Regions from separate parts of the Solibacillus sp. FSL K6-4121 genome, predicted to be linked through region 2. Evidence: riboswitches for the same ligand, from Rfam matches in the RefSeq annotation. Region 2 holds a riboswitch; the other holds the start of a gene.
What was found. Region 2 has a riboswitch for glycine ahead of gcvT (glycine cleavage system aminomethyltransferase GcvT). Riboswitches for the same ligand answer to the same signal wherever they lie in the genome.
Positions count from the first base shown of each region.

Region 1: linked by a shared signal. The riboswitch ahead of MHH95_RS12090 (amino acid permease) and the one ahead of gcvT (glycine cleavage system aminomethyltransferase GcvT) in region 2 are both predicted to bind glycine.

Region 1 is NZ_JBBOCS010000002.1:512,491-523,681, forward strand. Features, by position in the region: gene MHH95_RS12035 (MBL fold metallo-hydrolase) at 115-897, shown strand; gene MHH95_RS12040 (GrpB family protein) at 964-1,497, opposite strand; gene MHH95_RS12045 (hypothetical protein) at 1,575-1,898, opposite strand; gene MHH95_RS12050 (hypothetical protein) at 1,998-2,198, shown strand; gene MHH95_RS12055 (hypothetical protein) at 2,235-2,687, opposite strand; gene MHH95_RS12060 (lipid II flippase Amj family protein) at 3,121-3,909, shown strand; gene MHH95_RS12065 (NIPSNAP family protein) at 3,962-4,306, shown strand; gene MHH95_RS12070 (hypothetical protein) at 4,465-4,644, shown strand; gene MHH95_RS12075 (tetratricopeptide repeat protein) at 4,716-5,228, shown strand; gene MHH95_RS12080 (DUF3997 domain-containing protein) at 5,315-5,701, opposite strand; gene MHH95_RS12085 (MDR family MFS transporter) at 6,522-7,718, opposite strand; glycine riboswitch at 8,247-8,325, shown strand; gene MHH95_RS12090 (amino acid permease) at 8,485-9,822, shown strand; gene MHH95_RS12095 (hypothetical protein) at 9,985-10,158, opposite strand; gene MHH95_RS12100 (MFS transporter) at 10,155-11,191, opposite strand, start outside.
Region 2 is NZ_JBBOCS010000002.1:1,240,728-1,251,918, reverse strand. Features, by position in the region: gene comGA (competence type IV pilus ATPase ComGA) at 1-892, shown strand, start outside; gene comGB (competence type IV pilus assembly protein ComGB) at 873-1,946, shown strand; gene comGC (competence type IV pilus major pilin ComGC) at 1,965-2,276, shown strand; gene MHH95_RS18655 (prepilin-type N-terminal cleavage/methylation domain-containing protein) at 2,295-2,846, shown strand; gene MHH95_RS15925 (pilus assembly FimT family protein) at 2,755-3,048, shown strand; gene comGF (competence type IV pilus minor pilin ComGF) at 3,045-3,497, shown strand; gene MHH95_RS15915 (shikimate kinase) at 3,926-4,438, shown strand; glycine riboswitch at 4,568-4,660, shown strand; gene gcvT (glycine cleavage system aminomethyltransferase GcvT) at 4,933-6,036, shown strand; gene gcvPA (aminomethyl-transferring glycine dehydrogenase subunit GcvPA) at 6,060-7,406, shown strand; gene gcvPB (aminomethyl-transferring glycine dehydrogenase subunit GcvPB) at 7,399-8,880, shown strand; gene MHH95_RS15895 (rhodanese-like domain-containing protein) at 9,010-9,393, opposite strand; gene MHH95_RS15890 (lipoate--protein ligase family protein) at 9,493-10,326, shown strand; gene MHH95_RS15885 (vitamin B12-dependent ribonucleotide reductase) at 10,578-11,191, shown strand, end outside.

The sequences.
Region 1 (11,191 bases), 730 kb from region 2:
CAACTATTTGTGGAATAGACAGTAAAATTTCAAAAAAAATAAAATGAGGCGTTTAGGAATGCTATCATTAAACTAATTTCAAAAATAAGGAATGGATAGATAGGAGGAGTTATCATGTTAAAAGATGATTGGTTTACGGTTCGGAAAATTGATAAAAATACATATGCAATTAGTGAATTAGGTCATTGGGAAAAAGTCCATTCCTTTTTATTATTAGGGGAAACAAAAGCTGCTCTTATAGATACAGGCTTAGGTATTGATTGTATGAAGAGAATTACAGACCAGCTAACGGCCTTACCAATTGATGTTATTACGACACATGTACATTCAGATCATATTGGAAGTCATGGGGAATATACACGTATTTTTGTACATAAAGACGAAGAATCTTGGTTAGTAAATGGAATTGTAGGATTGTCGTTAGAGCAGATTCGAGCAAATACAGCAAGGGATATTACAATTCCGATCCCCAAAACCTTTAATCCAGATACATACAAGCCATATACAGGAAAGCCTACTGGATTATTAAAGGATGGCGATGTTGTTGATTTAGGAAATCGGAAATTAATTATTTATCATACACCCGGTCATTCACCAGGCCATATTTGTATATATGATGAATTAAAAAGCTATTTATTTACTGGCGATTTACTATATGATGAGACGCCAATTTATGCCTTTTATCCAACAACCAATCCAGTAGATTTAGTGAATTCATTAGAAACAATTACAACAATCCCTAACGTGAACATGATTTATGGTTCGCATAATACATTAGGCATTAAGCCCGATATTTTAGAAGACGTTAAAAACGCGGTCATCTACTTGAGGGAAAACGATTTAGTAAAATTCGGAACAGGCATACATACATTCAAAGGGTTTAGTGTTCAATTTTAGAAATTGAATTTAAATTACAAAAAGCATTAATTCAAGTGACTCTGGATTAATGCTTTTGTATTGGAGTTATTTACTTTTCATTTGCTCAAAGACAGATTGTACAAATTGCTCTTTATAATCTGTATAGGATTGAATACCTTTTAGTTCTGTACTAAAGAAGGATTCTTTTAGATTTTCATACTGCTTTTTAATATCTTTATGAGTATTCAAATAATCTCTGAAGAATAGCATTTGGTTCCATTTTTCCTTTTCCAACTCAACAATATGAATAAAATGTGTTTTTGTTTCAAATGTATCATCCGTAAACTTGGCACAAACAATTTCGTTTGGTCTTTCCACCTTCAACCTGTAAAATCCTGCATTTTGAAGGTTTTTGAAAAATGTTTTATCAAGTGCTGCCAGACTTTCGACACCTATTAAAATATCAATAATCGGCTTAGCCCGAATCCCCTCAATAGAAGTACTTCCAATGTGCTCAATTTGGTTCGGTTTTAAATGAGTAGTTTGAAGAATTTCCGTTTTTGCTTTGTTAAATTCATCTTTCCATTCAGGAGCATACGGAACAATGACAACCTCGTTATTTTTTAAGCCTAACTTCATACTTAACCCTCGCTTCCCAAAATTCAGTAAATACATTGCCCTAAAATATATATCAGAATGCAGTATCCAAAATGAATTTAATCTATCTTTTCCAATGTTATAGCTTGAACCATAACGGGAGCCCTTTCAAAAGTCATACCGTTATATCCAACTGTTACCTTATCGCCAACATTAAATTTTTCAGTTGTACCATCTGGTATACCTACATCAACAAGCCCACCTAATTTTTTTTCTGTTGCTTCCTCAATATTCACTCTCATACCGCCATATTCATTTACTGTTTCAATTGTTCCGGTAAATGTCTCTTTCACTTTGGAATCGGCATTACAAGCAAAAAGTACAAAGCTTGCTGAAATTATCATTAATAAAAAAGGGAAGTGTTTCAACTTAACAGTACTCATCTTTATCACCTCTGTAGGACCAACCTTGTTCGTTTTTAAGAGAAGATTAGGTTTATGCTATAATTTAGTAATCAAATATTGAAGGGTTTGAAATGATTTATGATATTAATAAACGTACTTGGGAACAGTGTAGCTGTATTTTCGGTTTTAATGCTAACTGCCTGTCTTTACTTTATTCTTTCTTACTTTGAATATTTAAAAGAGGAAGATAAACGTTTAACAAAACAAACAAAACTTTTTGCTGCGATTACATTATTTCTTGGATTAGGGGTTCCTGCAGTATACGAACTATTTAAGTAGGAATTAGGTTTTAAAATTTTACTGCCAAATGGAAAATTATTTTCGCCCTTCTAAATAAAAAGATACGATAGCCGGAATACATAGTGCTGCTAATAACGTCCATACATTGAAAAATAAATCATTTGTATAAGGATTGAGGTAGCCGATTTCATATTCAAAATAAGGTTGAGCCACTCTATTAAAATCTATTATTCGATATAAAGTGAAACTTATGAGGGCTAAAAATAGTATGGTATAACCCGCAATAAAACGTCTTCTATTCACTTTATATGTATTATGGATCTTCTCAAATACGAAGATCATTGAAAATATAAAGTAGAAAATAAACGGCATTGGCCACAGCATAAAAAACAAACCAGGATTGCCATTACTCCACATTGGATTACTACCGTCTGGATTGAAATTTGCAGTCATTTGATGCACAATCCATATTGCGCCAAGTGAAACTAAGCCTGACAAGAAAACACTAATTATAAAGAAAACACGCATAAATTCCCCTCCATCTCAGGTGACTATCTATTATTCTAACTTTAATACTAGTGTAAATCATCTGAAAAGTTACTAGTGTGTCGGTGGATCATTCAAATTTTTTCTTTTTGTATTTTATTAATGAGTTAATTCCTATCCAGATTGATGTAACTACACCTGCCGAGAAGAAACTAATATAGCCAATACCCCTACCTTCTGAAATACCTTGAATGACTACAATTACTGCAAGAAACGCTTGAAAAATCCTATAAAAATATATGCATAATAAAACCCTACTTCATTTTCTTTATTGATATATTTCTTCAATTTAATCCTCTCTTTCTAAATACAAATGTATGAAAGCGATGCAACTAGTTTACAATTAAAACGTCGAAATGTAAAAATAAGGATATGGTAGGTGGGGGCAATAGAACTTATAACAGAAAAACTCATAATGATTGCTTTATTTATATTAATCATTCACTCGATAGAAACATTAGCGTACGCAGTGCGACTTTCTGGAGCTCGTGTTCGCTTATTAGCATCAGCATTATCACTTTTTAATGTAATGGTGATGGTTTCAAGATTATCTAACATGATGCAGCAGCCATTTACAGGGAGCTTGATAGATAATGCTCCTGATGATCATGCTTTACAATTTGTCGAGCATCAATTCCGATTTCTTATCGGTTCAGCTTCACTCGGCACGTTGCTTGGTATTATTTGTTTACCGACCTTTGTAGCCATTTTTTCTAGAGCGATTATTCATTTGGCTGGTGAAAGGGGTTCAATCCCAGCTTTATTGAAAAAAGGTATTACATTCGACTATATAAGTAGGACATTCAAACATTTACGCAAGCCAAGCCTGTCATATTTACGAGGAATAGGGATACGAGATATTCCAATAAAGCTATTTATGATTAATATTGTCATTACGGCTGTTTATACAATAGGGGTGTTATCGGCTTTATATGCTAGCTTATTGGTTCCTGAATACAAAACAACGGCAATTATGGCTTCGGGATTAATCAACGGTATAGCCACAATGTTATTAATTATATTTATTGACCCTAAAATATCTATTTTGGCTGATGATGTCATTAATAAAAAAGGGAATTATTCTGATTTGAAAAGAGCTTCGGTTATGATGATGAGTTCAAGACTTTTAGGGACGTTATTTGCCCAACTCCTATTTATTCCAGGAGCGCATTATGTAGCTTGGTTTGCAAAATTCATTGCATAGGAATTTAAAATTGAGGAGGTTTAACTTACTTTTTAGAAGGAGGGTATTCTAAATGTTCTATCGTAGAAAATATTACGTTGTAAAAAATGAATTTGTAGATCGATTTAATCATCACTTTAATGAAACGAATTTACCTAATCAACTGAGCCATGGTAGTCGGCTTATTGGCAGGTGGATGAAACCAAATGATGATCATACTACAGAAATTTTTGCTATTTGGGAATATGATAACTATGAAGCTTATATTGAAATCGAAACGAAAATAAAAGCAGATCTCAATCATGTAAATAAAATAAAAAAATGGTATGAAGAAAATGGTGGGAGAGATTACGTTTTATCGAAATACATATTACAAGTAAAAAATGAAGAATTGATTTCTACGGTAACTATGTCTTGATGGGGGATTTGTTTAATGCATGTTAACATTATAATTATAGGTAAAATATGTTAATTTAAAGTTACCTTTAATCTTATGTGACGATACAATAGAAAGCCAGTCATCTCCTTAAAGACATTTACAAGGATTAAAATAAAATTAATTTGGAGGTATCTAGTATGAAAACTTCTTTATATTTATTTATTTCAATTTGTTTAATGCAATTATTTATATTAATAAACGTAACTTTTTTAAACGGTGAATATGATGGATTGATGATGTGGTTATGTAGTGGCATTTTTATTTACGCATGTGCAATTTTTGGATTAAGTCGTAAAGGCAAAGATGCGTCTAACTAATATGGGGTCTCTTCAATAACGCTTTAGAAAGGTTATAATTCTAATAATTGTGTAGTTTAGTGAAAGAAGGAATGTATGAAAAGAGGTTATTTACATTGAAAGAAGAAAAGCTTATAAGAGCACTTGAATTACGAAAAGATAATAAAAAGAAAGAATCTAATCAATTACTTTTGAAAATAGTTGAGGAATACCCTGATAATGCATTGGTTAACTATCAATGTGCTTGGAGTTTTGATATTTTAGGAGAAGAATCAAAAGCAGTTCCCTTTTATGAAAGGGCTATTAAGTTAGGGTTATCTGGTAAAGATCTAGAAGGAGCAATATTGGGACTTGGAAGTACATATAGAACATTAGGGGAATACGAAAAATCAAAAAATACATTTCTAAAAGGAATCGAATTATTTCCAAATAACAGAGCAATTCAAGTGTTTTATTCTATGACTCTGTATAATTTAAACGATCATAGAAAAGCGATGGAAATTTTATTGAAATGCCTGCTAGATACCACTGCAGACTCTGAAATACTGAGTTATAAAAAAGCTATCAATTTCTATGCTGATAAATTAGATGAAATATGGAAATAGGTTGTAAAAATTTGTACTTATACAAAAGCGTGCTTAAATAAAGCTCTAGAATAATAAAAATTTCAGTCGGTTGTTCACAATCTTATTTAATTATTGTTCCCTTTCAATTCTTTTAATGATAGGGGACCCTTTACTTCGTTTTTATTCATTTCAATTATCCAATAAGAATACTCGGCATCACTAGGTTTTTTTGGAGGTTCTTCTATCCCTCGTCCGTTTGACTTTAAGTGCAATTGTTTTGCGATAATATACTGTTCATTACACCATACAGCAGTCACTTCAGCTGGTACATACAAATAGTTTATTGTATTTTCCTTTCCATCATTTACTGGTTCTTCTCCGTATATTTGAATTTGATGAGCTGAAAGTCTATCAATTCGATAACCATTCTCCAATGAAATTGTATAATCTGCTAATCCTGCGCATCCTGATAAAATCAAACAAGATCCGATCAATAAAATTAATTGTTTCAAAGTTGTCCCTCCATTAAAAAGCGTTTCGTCCTTTATTTTAATACGTATAAAATGGGAATAAGTTCCTTCCGTAAAACTTGAAGAAATCGCTAAAATTTTCATCCTACCCCAAATAAATAAGTTAAATCACCATAAGTTGGGGATGACAAAATTGAAAAAATAAGATTTGCTACGTGAAAACGCGTTGAAGCTGTCCGTTGTACTACATTCCGGGCGACGTGACTACAAAGCTTTTGTAAATTGAATTGCGTAATGAGATAAATAGCGGAAGGAATTTCCGTTATTTCGAAAATGACATAAAAAATAGTAAAAATAAGGGAAAAAAGTCCGTTATTGACTTAAAAAACATGAAATTTCAGAATTTTATTTAAAATAACGGTAAAACGTTCCCTTATTTACCCCTAAATGAGCTATATACTTTAAATAAGGGAAAAATTTACCCTTATTTTAGGGGGGCACTGAAAATTTTAAATAAGGCACTTAACTCGAAGTTGGACGGACGCTTCAAGATTAAATTTTCCGGATTGATAGGCCTCACATACGGCAATAAACGCGTTACGCGGCTTTAGCACTGTCTTTTCATAGCCCACGAATCAATTGGAAAATTATTAGAAAATCAACCCTATGTTATGGCGATTAAACTAAATATTAATATAAAAACAAAAATTTGAGAGGAAATGAATTTTATTTCGTTAGGTGAGAGTTTTTTTTCTATGGGTGAAAATCTTATCCAAATCTCATTTCTTTATAATTAATTTAAAAGTATAACTCCCAAAAGAATAACACATCAATATTTCAAAGGGATTGTTAATCTCTCTCTTCAATAAAGCTTGATATAAAAAACTAGACTAATAAACGCACATAGTAAAATAATACTGAAAATTATTAGTGGTCCAAAAAAGGCTGCTAAAATAACTGTGAATGGTGCCAACAAACGTCCAATTGTAAATTGCATGTTAGATGCAGCCATATACTGTCCTCTTGCATTTTCGGGGGCATATTCACTCACAAAATTGTATAGAACAGACGCTCTTACAATTTCACCAAAAGTAAATATAATCGTTAGAAATAACAACATCCATATATTTGTTGTAAAACCAACTGCAAACATACCAAAGCCTGCTAATAGACAGCTTAAAATAAACACATGCTTATCGCTCCAACCTTTTAACCATTTGGTAATAGGTAGAACAAATAGTACAAATAAAATACCATTTAGTCCTAACATATAACCTAATACGTCTTTACTGGAAAGCTCGAAGTTTATAAATGAAACGATTGTCTGATTTGGTACGTAATCGTAAATATAAACTGATAAGTATAAATCTAATTGCATAATCGCAATAACAGAGAAAATTCCTGCCAATAAATAATAAGCAAATTTATTGTCCTTTAGTATGATAATGTAGTCTTTTAATTGTTTTATTGGTGAAAATAAACCTTCATTTGAAGTCCAAGTTAGCGTTTCTTCTAACCAAAAATAGATAAATAAAAAGAAAATCATCAGTACAATAGCGCAGCTCCATAGTAGCAAATCACGGTAATCAAAAAATAACCATGCACCTAAGATAGGTCCTATAACTGCCCCTAAATTACTTCCTGTTAAAAATGTGGCAAATACTTCTTTTCTATATTCTGCTGAAACTGTATCTGCAACCATCGCATCACTTGCCGGTTTATATAGACCCTTTCCTATTGTAATTCCTAAAAAAGCAAAATAATCGAGCCAAATTATACTAGACGTAGCAAATAGAATAAACATAGTAAACTGAATACCAACGCCCCAGAGCATTACTCTTTTTCGTCCAAATCTATCTGCAAATGAACCTCCTATGAGTCCGGTAATTAGGCTGAGAACTGGTGGAACCATCATCAGTGCACCTGCCAAAGCCAATCCCAATGATTGACTAAAGTAAATCGCAATGAAGGGGAAATACATCCAATAAAATAAATTAAAGATTGTTTCTCCACAAAGTCTTACCTTTAAATTGCGTGTCCATATATTTTTTTTAACCATATAATACCTCATTGATTTATTTCGGCCGATGGGTTTATTTTAGAATTAAAAATATGGAAAATATAGACTTTAATAAAAAAATTTGATATACTAATAATATGAAAAACGAGTAAATACTACTTTTATTTGACGAGCACTATAAATAGAACATACATTCCTAAATATAATACCCCTCCACTAATCGACTATTTAAATCGATTAATGGAGGGGTTTTTTTACATAAAAATAAAGCTACAAATCCTTAAAATACCCAATGAAAATAAATATTCATTATTTTCAGTGTGATACTTTTTTAAGGATAAAAATTCTGTAACACGTTTACAAAATAGTGGAAACATTGATAAATTGCTTGTTTCGATTTAATTTTATTTTGTAACCATTGTAACAACACAAAATAGTTGTTAGTATTAATTATTGTACAATAATAGTATCGTGAGCGACCTGTTTGGAGTTGGGGGTTGCTGACAACAAATAGGGATTAATTACATACATATCAAGCGAAGATCGTCGTGGATAGCACTACTGACGGGAGCAGTTTCTGGAGAGAGCGCGTGTACCGCGTCGCCGAAGGGTTCATTATCTCAGGCAAAAGGACAGAAGACAGGAATAATAAGGGACGTTATTATTCTTATCTACAGGAACTGGTGAATTATCAGTTCCTTTTTTAATTTTCAGAAAACATGATTGGATGAACCGCGAACATTTACCTATTATTTTGCGCTGTCCTTGTGGCAGACAAAATACTTATCCTTTGGAGGAATTCGTTTTGGAACAACATGAACTAAAGCGCGATCTTAAAAATCGGCATGTACAACTAATTGCGATTGGCGGAACAATCGGTACAGGTCTATTTTTAGGATCAGGAAAAGCGATCTCACTTGCAGGACCATCAATAATCATCGGGTATTTAATCGTAGGGATAGCTTTATTTTTCGTCATGCGGGCACTTGGAGAGCTCCTATTATCAAAAGGGGGCTATGCTTCATTTACAGAGTTCGCTACAGAATATTTAGGAGATTGGGCAGGGTACGTTACTGGCTGGACATATTGGTTCTGCTGGATTATGACGGCTATGGCAGATATTATAGCGGTCGGAATGTATACACAATACTGGTTTGATATCCCTCAATGGGTGCCGGCCATTGCCTGTTTAGTAGTCTTACTAATCTTAAATTTATTGACTGTAAAATTATTCGGTGAACTGGAATTTTGGTTTGCTCTTATAAAAATTATTACGATCATTGCACTTATTGCAATCGGGATTGTATTACTCATCATTGGATTTGAAACAGATGCTGGAAAAGTTGCCGTATCTAATCTTTGGGAGCATGGCGGTTTATTCCCGAACGGAGCATTTGGCTTCCTTATGGCTTTCCAAATGGTTGTCTTTGCATTTGTTGGAGTGGAATTAGTAGGGGTAGCAGCTGCTGAAACGGAAAATCCGCAAAAAAATATACCATCGGCCATTAATAAAATACCGATCCGTATATTACTGTTTTACGTAGGTGCGCTATTTGTTATTTTAACGATTAACCCTTGGGATACGTTAAGTGCTACAAGCTCACCGTTCGTTCAAGTATTTGCTTTAGTCGGTATTCCGATTGCGGCAGGACTTATTAATTTTGTCGTATTAACATCAGCTGCCTCTGCAGGAAATAGTGGGATGTTCTCAACAAGCCGTATGCTGTTTAGTTTAAGTAAAGGGGAACAGGCTCCGAAATCTTTCGGTAAATTAAATAAAAATGCCGTTCCGCAAAACGGATTATTATTTTCTGCAATCGTCGTATCAATCGGTGCGCTGCTTAGCTATCTGATGCCGGATGATGCCTTTAGCATTGTAACGACAATCAGCGCGATTTGCTTTATTTGGGTGTGGAGCATTATTTTAATCTCGCATATCATTTACAAAAAGCGCCACCCGGATTTGCATGCGAAATCGATATTTAAAGCACCATTAACGCCGTTTGTGAACTATTTGGTTTTAGCCTTTTTCTTCTTTCTATTAATTATTATGGCGATTTCAGAGGCTACAAGAACTTCTCTTATGCTGACGCCATTATGGTTTATTTTGCTATTTGTTTTATATGCAATTCGGAAAAAATAAATATAAGGAAGGCGCTCCGCATGTGCGAGGCGCCTTTTTTTGATGATTGACGAATAACGGGGTCAAAGTGGCGAATGTCAAATGAAGAGTGACGATTAAGAGAGGAAAAGTGACGAATATCTGCATAAAAGTGGCGAATAACCCGATAAAACTGGCGAATATCTACCGCAGTTTCCCCAGTAAATTTTTCCGTGCCTCCATATGGATTTTATCGTCGCAACTATCACAGGAAAACTTGCCACGCATATTCCGTTTATACTTTTGGTATTTTGTTGTGCCTTCCACCAATAAAAAAGGCTGTTTACAGCAAAAACAAACTGCTTCATAAGTAATCATTTTAACTCCTCCTGTAAGAATAACATTGAATTTCTTAGTAAATAAACGTACACAAGACAGGCCATTAAGACACCAATAAAAGCAAATAAACTTGTTATCAGCTGGATGGAATAGATTTCAGCTAAAACACCAATAACCAGTGTCAACACGATTTGCATCACACTTTCGATTAAACCTAACGTACTGCCAAACCGACCCATAATTTCAGTAGGAATCGTTTGCTGATAAAATGTTGCATAGCCCGCATTACTAAATGCCATAAATAATCCAAGTAAAATGAACGAAGCAATGGCCAATATCAGATTCGATGAAAAATAAAACACAAAATAACATACTAATGTTAAAGAAAAGCCTGCTCCAATATATGAAATGAGTGATAATTTTTTGACATATTTAGCAGCCATAAAACCACCAACGATTGCACCAATTCCAGTCAATCCAACAATGATGCCGTATGCAGTATCCGACACTTTATGAAAATCCTTTAAAAATGACATTTCCTGTGAATCAAGTGAATAACAGATCATGAGAGCAGTTGAATATAACACAAAAAAGTATAAAATCGCTTTTTTCTCTCGAATGAATTTCCAGACGATATAAATGTCATCCCGAATAATGGCAGGGGTAATCGTCTTTGAGAGTTTCGTCATTTCACCTTGAACATTTGGCAGTAAGTACATCATCCATGCACTAAAAAGAAGCATGCATGCGTTTACCAACATCGCAGTAAATGTACTGCTAAAGGCAATGATGGCTCCACTTAAGGCAGGACCAACCATAAAACTACCGGAGCCAAGCATAGCGTTAATAGAGTTGAAGCGTAGACGATCATTTGGCTGTACAAGCTTTGTAATCATATAGGTAGTGCTCGGATTGGAAAAACATACTGCAATATTAGCAAGAAATATGAAGCAGTAAATTAGCCAAATTTCCGTAAGCAGCGGCATCATACAAACAATCCCTGCGCGGAATAAATCACTGAATATAAGAATCGTCCTTTTATTGGACCGGTCTACTATAGAGCCGGCAAAAA
Region 2 (11,191 bases):
CAGAAAGTATGGCCGGTTTGAAAAGACTAATGAAATTCCCAATGATCTCGCCTTACGAATGATTTCCTACTTTAAATTTTTGTCATCCCTCGATATTAGTGAAAGGCGAAAACCCCAAAGTGGTGCGTTTCAAAAATTTATCGGCCAATCGATGTATGCATTCCGAATTTCTACATTACCTTCCAGTTTTTACAAAGAGAGCTTGGCAATTCGTTTATTGCGTCAAAATCACACAGTCCCCTTAAAAACATTATGTCATTTCCATGAGAGTGTTCGACAGCTAGATAGGCTGGCCCGTATGGATAGCGGGTTAATATTGATTAGTGGGGCGACTGGCAGTGGAAAGACGACCACTTTATATTCAATGTTGCAATACTGTGCTCAGCATCTTTCACGACATGTTATATCAATTGAAGACCCGGTGGAAAGTACACAGGATCATCTGCTGCAAATTCAAGTTAATGAACGGGCTGGTATTACGTATTCAGCCGGTTTGAAGGCAGTATTGAGACATTCACCTGAAGTCATCATGCTTGGAGAAATCCGTGATCAGGAAACAGCGAAGGTTGCGATGGAAGCCGCATTTTCAGGGCATTTAGTTATCTCAACAATTCATGCGAAAGATACTGTTAATTGTTTATATCGGCTTCAGGATTTGTCTGTTTCTTTGGAAGAGATGAGGCAAATGCTTAAAGCCGTCATTTCACAGCGTCTTATCGAAACTGATGAACAGGGCTATAAAGCAGTTTTTGAATTTTTGACAGATAAACAATTACAGCGGGCGATAGAATCTATAATAGAAGGCAATCGTTTTACACTGCCTTATGAACAAACAATAGCTGGACAAAAGGCACTATTAAAAGGAGAAGGCTATGAATATATCTCTCATTAAAAACCTACCGACCACCCCGTTATTTCACAAAACAATTATTAAGCCTTCCGAATTCCCTACATTACTTCAACGCATTTCAACATTATTAAATGAAGGCTATACATTTGCCCATAGTATAGAAATGCTGCTTCCTTATCATGTGAAACATTATGAACCGGTACAACAGGAAATATCAAATATCCTGCACAATGGAGGGAATGTGACACAAGTTTTTCAGTTCCTCCGGTTGGACAATCAGTATTTAGTATCAATAGAAATGGCCGAAGTAACCGGCAGATTGAGCGAAGCAATAGAAATAGTATCAAAGCAACTTACCTTCCAACAACAAGCGAAACTGAAATTGTTAAAAGTAATTTCTTATCCAATAGTGTTATTTTCCTTTTTAATACTGCTGTTTTTTGCGTTCCGTACGTATTTTTTGCCGAATATGGCTTCCGTCGTAGCTTCGCGTGGTCAAGTTGAGGAATCAGCAAGTATCCAATGGTCTGCATTTTTCCTCCATTTGCCCGACTATATCGTAGCAGCTAGTATTTTTTTATGCTGTCTGCTGATAACGTTTATTTTTTATGTAAGAAAGAAACGCATCGACATACAACTCCATCTGCTATTTAAGCTTCCTTTCTTCAGCCTAATTTGGCGATTGATATTAACAAGACAATTTTCACGACATTTAGGTAATCTTTTGGTCGCGGGAATTTCTCTTCAAGATGCATTTGACCATTTGAAATCCCAGCAGCATCAGAAACAAATAGCCTATATTGCCGAAACGTTACAGGAACGTATTCTTATCGGTGATTCTTTATCTCATTCTGTTGTACTTGTCGGTTATTTTTATCCTAAGTTTGAACATTTTATTGCCCACGGTGAGGCTAGTGGTTTACTGGGGCGGGAACTGATTTTATATTGTGAGCTTCTTGATGAAAAGCTGCAGAAAGTTATAGAACGGTTACTGGCAATTGTTCAACCATTACTTTTTATCATTATTGCCATGTGTGTCATTGCTGCTTATTTAAGTATTTTAATTCCTATGTATGATGTAATTGATTTTATTTAAGAAGAGGTGGAAGAGATGATGAAAAATGAAAAAGGATTTACGTTAGTTGAAATGCTTGTTGTATTGTTAATTATTTCTATATTGATTCTAGTAACCATTCCTAATGTCTCCAAACATTTCGCGTCAATTGATGAAAAAGGCTGTGATGCCTATGTTTTAATGCTTCAAGGACAAGTGGAGGCGTATAAGTTGAACCATAAAGAATATCCAAGTTCCATATCAGACTTAATAGAAGAGAACTATGTTATGGAAGAAGATTTACGATGCCCTGATAATACGCAAATTAAAATTGAGAATGGCAAAGTGATAGCTTCGACTTCGGGCAGCTAGCTAACACGGTAATAATAAATGAAGTTAAAAATAAGAACAGTTTTAACGAATGAAAAAGGGTTTACTTTATTGGAAATGCTCGTTGTCCTCTCGATCTTTATGGTGGTAAGTACAGCAATTCTCTTTTTTTCACATAAACCATTGTTGGATTTTACCGAAAAACAATTAATGAATCAAAATGAACTATTAATAAGAATGACACAGTTGATTTCAATTGAAAAAGAGAATCCACATAGTTTTGAAATCGTCAATTGCCGTAGAATTCGTATAAGGGAAATGAATAGAGAGGGCGTTATATACGAGCAGATGGTGCCTAGTCACATTGAAATATTTATAACGACCCCGAACTCAAGGCTCAGCTTTAATACGAAAGGAAATGCGCATGCGTTTGGGCGAATTATGTACCATTTTGAAAATGTGAGTTATCAATACTCTGTGAATATTGGGAAAGCAAGAATTTTGGAAAAGGAGGTTTTTCATGACACAGGGAGGCCTAACGCTTGTAGAAACACTGTTGGCAGTCGTCATTTTATTTTTCCTGACTTCAACCATGATTCCACTCACTTATAATATGAAACAGCAAATAGCAGATCAAAAATTGCAGACCCATGCCGCTGAGGTCGCCTTCATGGGTGCGTTAAAATATAAAAGATACAGTCAATCAGCCGGTACTCAAGAAATCGATCAAACCGTTTTTCATTGGACCTATAATGGCCAGCAACTTTGTGTTCTGTTCGATAACAACGGGGTGGAAGAGGAGCAATGTATATGAAACGAGCTCGGATAAATGAGGCAGGATTTACACTGTTGGAAAGTCTGTTCCAGTTAACTGTTTTCGGTTTGTTCGCTTCGATTAGCTTACTAATCCTAATTTGGGTAAACGATATCCAGCAAATACAGAAGATGAAGGATGAAGTGAATTGGGAGTTTTTCGTCTATGATTTACATCAATATAATATGAATTCGGCATCCGGAAGATTATATAATTCCAGCACATTGCAGCTTGAAATGCTAAATGACCCAAATGATAGGTTATTTGTATTTGATAAATCAGAGCTGCATTTACGGAAAAGGTCGAATAAAGGGGGCAATGAGATTCTATTGCCATTCGTTGATAATTGGCATCTAGAAGGAATCGACAATGATCTAAATATGAAAGTGGTGATGCAGGATGGAACGGAAAGAGAACGATCCCTCGTGTTACCATTGGATCCAAAATGAAAAAGGGGCATTATTTTTGCTGGCAATTCTCTTATTATTCATCGTTACTGGAGCTGCCATTTTATATACAAATGCGTATTTTGCACAATTAAAATTTTATAATTCATTGGAATCTATTTACGTTCGTGCTACGATAAACATACTAAATACTCATTGAAGTTTCGACTTCTTTCAACAATTGTCTTCTATATCTCAAAATAGAGGGGAATGACAGTGTAAAATTCAAATGAAAGAAGTTAATATCTCGGCAATTATTAAAAGTTGGGTAAGAAATACTTAAAGTGAAAGTCACCTATGCATCGTTAATAGGTAGTAGTAAATAATGCATTAAAAATTGGAATTTCACATTAAGTACAAAACCAGTTTTCAATATATTGAAATAGAGGTGCTATGGAAAAGTAGTTCGTAATTAGAAGAAGGTGAACAGCATGCGAAAAATATATTTAGTTGGATTTATGGGATGCGGAAAAAGTGCGATTGGCAGAAGATTAAGCTATTTCTTAAAGATGCCCTATTATGATATGGACCATGAAATCGTTCGGCAACAAGGAATGTCAATTCCAGAGATCTTTGAACAATACGGGGAAGCACATTTTCGAAAAATAGAGACGGAATTTTTAAAAAACTTCCGTGATGAAGCATGCATTATCTCGACTGGCGGTGGGGTAGCCGTTAATGGAGAAAATCGTAAAATTATGCGAAAGACAGGGCTAGTCTTTTTCCTGGACGCCAAATTCGAAGATATATATATGCGAATTCGTAATGATAAAAATCGTCCCATAGTACAAATAAAGACAGAACAAGAGTTGGAAGAACTGTATCATAGCCGTAGAAAGGCTTATCGGGAAGCAAGCCATATACAAGTACTGACAGTAGGTAGATCTTTAAGACAAATAGTTGAATACATTGCTTTTCAAGTGAATAGATTAAAAGGCGAATAATTTTTCAAAAAAGCGCAAAAATGTTCGCTTATTAAGTAAAATTAAAAAAAGATTGCGTTTACAACACATTCAATGTTAGGATATTGCTAAGAGTACAGTTAATTTAAATTAGTTGAAAAACTAGCGCGGATGATGATACGGGGAGAGAACGTGATGTCACGTCGCCGAAGGAGCAAATAGCGGTGCTATGAATCTCTCAGGCAAAAAGACTCGTATTTGACGCAACTCTGGAGAGTGCTGTTGTAGTACAAGTTACCGGCAGCCACCAAAGGGGAAAGCCTAAAATGTGATAGACTATCAAATTTAGGTGTAACTTTCAGGTGCAAGGACAGAGAATCCCATTAAAAGGGATTCGTCTGTCTTTTTTTTATGGAAAAAAATACGTTTTCCAATTTAAAAGTAAAAAGAGGCAGCTAGCTGTACCGTACAAATTAATCATTCCCCGTCACATTTTTACAATGGTTAAAACATAAAAAATTTAAGGAGGAAATGACATGACAAATGAATTAAAACGTACACCGCTATTTGATGAATACGCAAAATATGGTGGGAAAACAATTGACTTTGGTGGGTGGGAATTACCTGTACAATTTTCTTCTATTAAAGAAGAACATGATGCAGTTCGTAACCGTGCTGGTCTTTTTGATGTTTCACATATGGGAGAAATTTTTGTAGAAGGTTCAGATGCATTATCATATTTACAAAAAATGCTGACGAATGACATTTCCAAAATTGCAATTGGCGGGGCACAATACAGTGCACTATGTTACGAAGACGGTGGAGTTGTAGATGATTTATTAACATATCGTTTAGCAGATGAGCGCTATTTGCTTTGTGTCAATGCCTCTAATATTGAAAAAGACTTCGAATGGTTGCAAAAACATGTAGAAGGCAATGTTACAATAACAAACGCTTCAGATGACTATGCTCAAATTGCATTACAAGGTCCATTAGCAGAGGAATTGCTGCAATCGTTAACGACGGAAGACTTAGCAGCGATTAAATATTTCAAATTTAAAGACAATGTCGATGTAGCTGGACAATCGGTACTCGTATCTCGCTCTGGTTATACAGGTGAAGATGGATTTGAAATTTACGGTACACCAGAAGCTATTATTGAACTATGGAATAAAATTTTAGATACAGGTAAAGACAAAGGTGTTGTTGCAGCTGGTTTAGGTGCCCGCGATACATTACGATTTGAAGCATGCCTGCCATTATACGGACAGGAACTGTCTAAAGAGATTACACCACTTGAAGCTGGGATTGGGTTTGCAGTGAAATTAGCTAAAGAACCACAATTTATCGGACAACAAGCATTAATTGATCAAAAAGAAAAAGGCCTAGCTCGTAAATCAGTAGGTATTGAGATGATTGATAAAGGGATTCCACGTACCGGCTATAAAGTATTTAAAGATGGTATTGAAATTGGAGAAGTTACAACTGGCACACAATCTCCGATGACAAAACGCAACATCGGTCTAGCTTTAATTGACGCAAAATTCGCTGAAGTCGGAACTGAGTTAGAAGTTGAAATTCGTAAAAATAGAGCGAAAGCAGTAATTGTGGAAAAACCGTTTTATAAACGTACAAAATAATACTTTTGAAAAGAGGGTTAACAATGAAACATCGTTATTTACCAATGACGGAACAAGATAAGCAAGAAATGTTAGATCGCGTCGGAGTTGCTACAATCGATGAACTTTTTGCAGATATCCCGGAAAAAGTTCGCTTCCAAGGAAACTACAATATTAAACCTGCAAAATCAGAAGCAGCTTTAATGAAGGAATTATCGCAACTGGCGTCAAAAAACAAAGATACTGCTAGCAATGTATCGTTTTTAGGTGCTGGTGTATATAATCACTACAAACCTGTAATTGTTGATCATGTTATTTCCCGTTCAGAGTTTTATACAGCCTATACGCCATACCAACCGGAAATTTCCCAAGGTGAGTTACAAGCAATTTTTGAGTTCCAAACGATGATCGCCGAGCTTACAGGTATGGATATCGCAAACTCTTCTATGTATGATGGTGGTACAGCGTTAGCAGAGGCAGGAATGCTTGCTGCAGGCCATACTCGCCGTAAAAAGCTTTTAGTTTCCGGTGCAGTACACCCAGAGTATAAAGATGTAGTAACGATGTATGCATACGGCCAATCAATTGAAGTGGTAACAATCCCTACAAAAGACGGTGTAACAGATGTTGAAGCGTTAAAAGGATTAATTGACGATCAAACAGCTGGCGTTATCGTGCAATATCCAAACTTCTTCGGGCAAATTGAAAACTTGCAACCTCTTGCAGATATTACACATGATGCAAAAGGATTATTTATCGTATCTGCAAATCCATTAGCACTTGGCGTTTTAACACCTCCAGGAAAATTAGGAGCGGACATTACAGTTGGTGACGCACAGCCATTCGGCATTTCCGAAGCTTTTGGTGGTCCACACTGCGGTTACTTCGCTGTTACGACTAAATTGATGCGTAAAGTACCGGGACGTTTAGTTGGGGAAACAGTAGACCAAGATGGACGCAGAGGTTACGTATTGACATTACAAGCACGTGAACAACATATTCGTCGTGATAAAGCGACATCAAATATTTGCTCAAACCAAGCGTTACTTGCTCTTGCTTCATCAGTTGCAATGACAGCACTTGGAAAGCAAGGCATGCAGGAAATGGCAAAACAAAATATCGTGAAAACACGTTACGCAAAAAATGCGTTTGAAGCAGCTGGATTCGAAGTTGTATATCAAGGTGCACACTTCAACGAAATCGTAGTAAACACAAAACATAATGTGACACAGTTAAATAAAGCATTAATCGAAAAAGGCATCATCGGTGGATTTGATTTAGGGCGAGTTTACCCTGAATTAGAAAACCATGCACTAATCGCTGTTACTGAAATACGTACAAAAGAAGAAATTGATGCACTAGTTGCAGAAATGGGGGCTTATAATGAATAACGAAAACCAAACACTCATTTTCGAAATTACAAAACCAGGCCGTATTGGTTACAACTTAGAGCCTTTAGATGTGCCTGATTTTGATCTTGAGGAGCTTATTCCATCAAATTTAGTACGTCAAGAAGCAGCTGAGCTACCTGAGGTTTCTGAATTAGATATTATGCGTCACTATACAGCACTTTCCCGTCGTAACCATGGTGTGGATTCAGGCTTCTACCCACTTGGTTCTTGTACGATGAAATACAATCCGAAAATCAATGAAACGGTTGCACGCTATGCTGGTTTTGCCAATGTTCACCCATTACAAGATGAGTCAACAGTACAAGGTGCAATGGAATTATTATATGACCTGCAAACATCCCTTCAGGAAATTACAGGTATGGATGAAGTAACATTACAGCCGGCAGCAGGCGCACATGGTGAATGGACAGCATTAATGATGATCCGTGCATTCCATGAGGCAAATGGAGAAGGGCACCGTAACAAAGTAATCGTACCGGACTCAGCGCACGGTACAAACCCGGCTTCTGCTACAGTTGCAGGTTTTGAAACAATCACAATCAAATCAGGTGAAGACGGCTTAGTTGATCTTGAAGATTTACGACGTGTTGTCGGTCCTGATACAGCAGCGCTTATGCTGACAAACCCGAACACATTAGGCTTATTCGAAGAGAATATTATTGAGATGGCGAATATCGTTCACGGTGTTGGCGGAAAAGTTTACTATGATGGTGCAAACCTAAATGCCGTTATGAGTAAAGCACGTCCTGGCGACATGGGCTTTGACTGTGTTCACTTAAACTTACACAAAACATTTACAGGTCCACACGGTGGTGGTGGTCCGGGTTCAGGTCCAGTAGGGGTAAAAGCGGATTTAATTCCATTCTTGCCAAAACCAGTATTAGTGAAAAAAGAAGATGGTACATACCACTTCGATTACAACCGTCCACAATCAATCGGTCGTGTGAAACCTTACTACGGAAACTTCGGCATTAATGTCCGTGCATATACGTATATCCGATCAATGGGACCAGATGGCTTAAAGGCTGTAACAGAATATGCTGTACTAAACGCAAACTACATGATGCGCCGTTTAGAAGAGCATTTTGATTTACCTTATAACCGTCATTGTAAGCATGAGTTCGTTTTATCGGGGCGTCGCCAGAAGAAATTAGGCGTACGAACACTGGATATTGCAAAACGCCTGCTTGACTTCGGATATCATCCACCAACAGTGTACTTCCCATTAAATGTTGAAGAGGGAATTATGATTGAACCGACTGAAACAGAATCGAAGGAAACTTTAGATGCATTCTGTGATGCAATGATTCAAATCGCACAAGAAACAATAGATAATCCTGCGTTAGTTCAGGAAGCCCCTCATACGACAGTTGTTAACCGTCTAGACGAGACACGTGCTGCAAGAACGCCAGTATTACGTTATAAAAAACAAGAACAAGTAACAGTGTCTTAATATTACCAAAAGGGTCAGAGATATTCTGACCCTTTTTCTAATGGAGAAGTTAGACTTCTTACAATTCACTTTATATATAGTAGAAACTCAAAATTAAAAGCCCTCTAATGAATTAGAGAGCCTTTAAGATTAGTTTTTTGATTTTACTTTACCTGTCCAAGTTTTAAAGCCACCTTGCAATTGATAAAGCTGGCTATAACCCTTTTTCTTTAAAGATAGCGCTGCTCGTGCACTACGGCCGGAATTTTGGCAGTAAAGGTATACAGGCAGGTCAGGACGTATTTCTTTATGACGTGTGTTGAATTGCGTCATAGGAATGTTTCGAGCGCCTAAAATATGGCCTGCTTCGAATTCTTTCGGTTCGCGTAAATCGATTAATTGTGCTTTACGATAACCTTCAATAAATTGTTCTTGCGTTAAATTTGTTACCGCTTTTTTCAATCGCATTGAATTGATTACTACGTAAGCAACGATTACGACTAAAATTGCTAGAATCGTGTATAAAATTGTCACAGCGATATTGCCCCTTTCTTTCTGTACTTTCTATTATAAGAGATGAACTAGAGTTAGTCGAGCCAGTTTGCTAAAATGTATTATTGGAGGCGAGAAATTATGAAAAAACAATGGTATTTTATTAATTCCGGTCCATGTAACCCGGCATTTAATATGGCATTAGATGAAGCTTTGCTGGATTGGCACAGTGAAGGAGAAATCCCCCCTGTCATTCGATTTTATGAATGGAATCCTGCAACTTTATCGATCGGTTACTTTCAGCAAGTACATAAAGATATTAATCTACAAGCAGTCCAAAAGCAAAATTTAGGTTTTATTCGCCGTCCTACAGGTGGACGTGCTGTTTTACATGATCAGGAGCTAACATATTCCGTGATTGTATCAGAAAGTTATCCAAATATGCCAGAGACGGTAACAGAAGCATATCGTGTTATTAGCGAAGGGATATTGCAGGGGTTCCGTCAGCTAGGGTTAAACGCCTATTTCAGTGTACCTGAAACGAAGGAGCAACTTGATGATCTGAAAAAGCCGAAAAGTGCAGTTTGCTTTGATGCGCCAAGCTGGTATGAGCTTGTTGTAGAAGGAAAAAAAGTGGCAGGCAGTGCGCAAACACGTCAAAAAGGCGTCATATTACAGCATGGTGCAATATTATTGGATTTAAATGAAGAATTGTTATTATCGGTATTTAATTTCGATTCTGCTGAGGCAAAAGAAAGAATGAGAAAAAAATTACCTGAAAAGGCCGTAGCGATGAATCAGTTTGTCGATGTCCCATTTACTATTGAGCAATGTGTAAATGCATTTTCAAAAGGATTTGAAGATGCGCTAAATATTGAATTGATTCTTTATGAATTAAACGAAAAACAACAGCAATATGTGGATCAATTAATGCAAAAAAAATATTTAACCGATGAGTGGAATTTCAAAAAATAGATTACGAACATTTGTTTTTATTTTTACGAAAAAAATTTTGATACTCGAAACGTTGATATACAGGGATTTAACATAAACTAAAAAAAATCAACCCTTGATTGAAATAAATATTTGGTGTAATCTTTTTTAAGGAATTATATATAACTCAACATATGGGATAGTCCTAATGAATCAAACACAAGATATGGTGTTTGATTCTCGTTTTTGTTGGGAATGTTAACATTATTAAATAGCGTTCAAAGGGGGCTTGCATGGTGGTAAGTGTTTTAGAACAATCCATCCCATTCAATCAGTTAAATCAGGATATTAAGCAATTTCCTCAAGTTCATCCGATTACACCAGATATGCATATTACGCATAAAGGTGTGTCGCGTCTTGTCATGATTGACCGGTATTCTTTTAAGGATACAGAAAAGAAAACATTAAAAGCAGGAGATTTTGTTGTACTGACAGTAAAGCAGGATCCAAAATTCCCGGCACGTGGACTAGGTATTATCAAATCAATTGATCTCGATAAGAAGAGTGCACTTATTGAAATTGAAGAGGATTATCGCCACGTACTAGAGGGAGAAGAGCAGACAACAGGAATAATTGAGCGCTCTTTAGATATTATTGAAAAGCCTTTGGAAATTTTCTATGAGCAGATTGCAAAGCGAAATGCAACAGGCTTAGCATCTGTAGAAAAAACTGAAGAAAAGCGAAAAGAATGGTTCGAAAAGTTTTACGAACAGCTTGTATCAATGAACTTCATTCCAGCAGGCCGTGTAATTTATGGAGCAGGTTCGGAAACTGAAGTAACATTCTTCAACTGTTATGTTATGCCATTTGTGGCAGACTCTCGTGAAGGAATCAGTGACCACCGTAA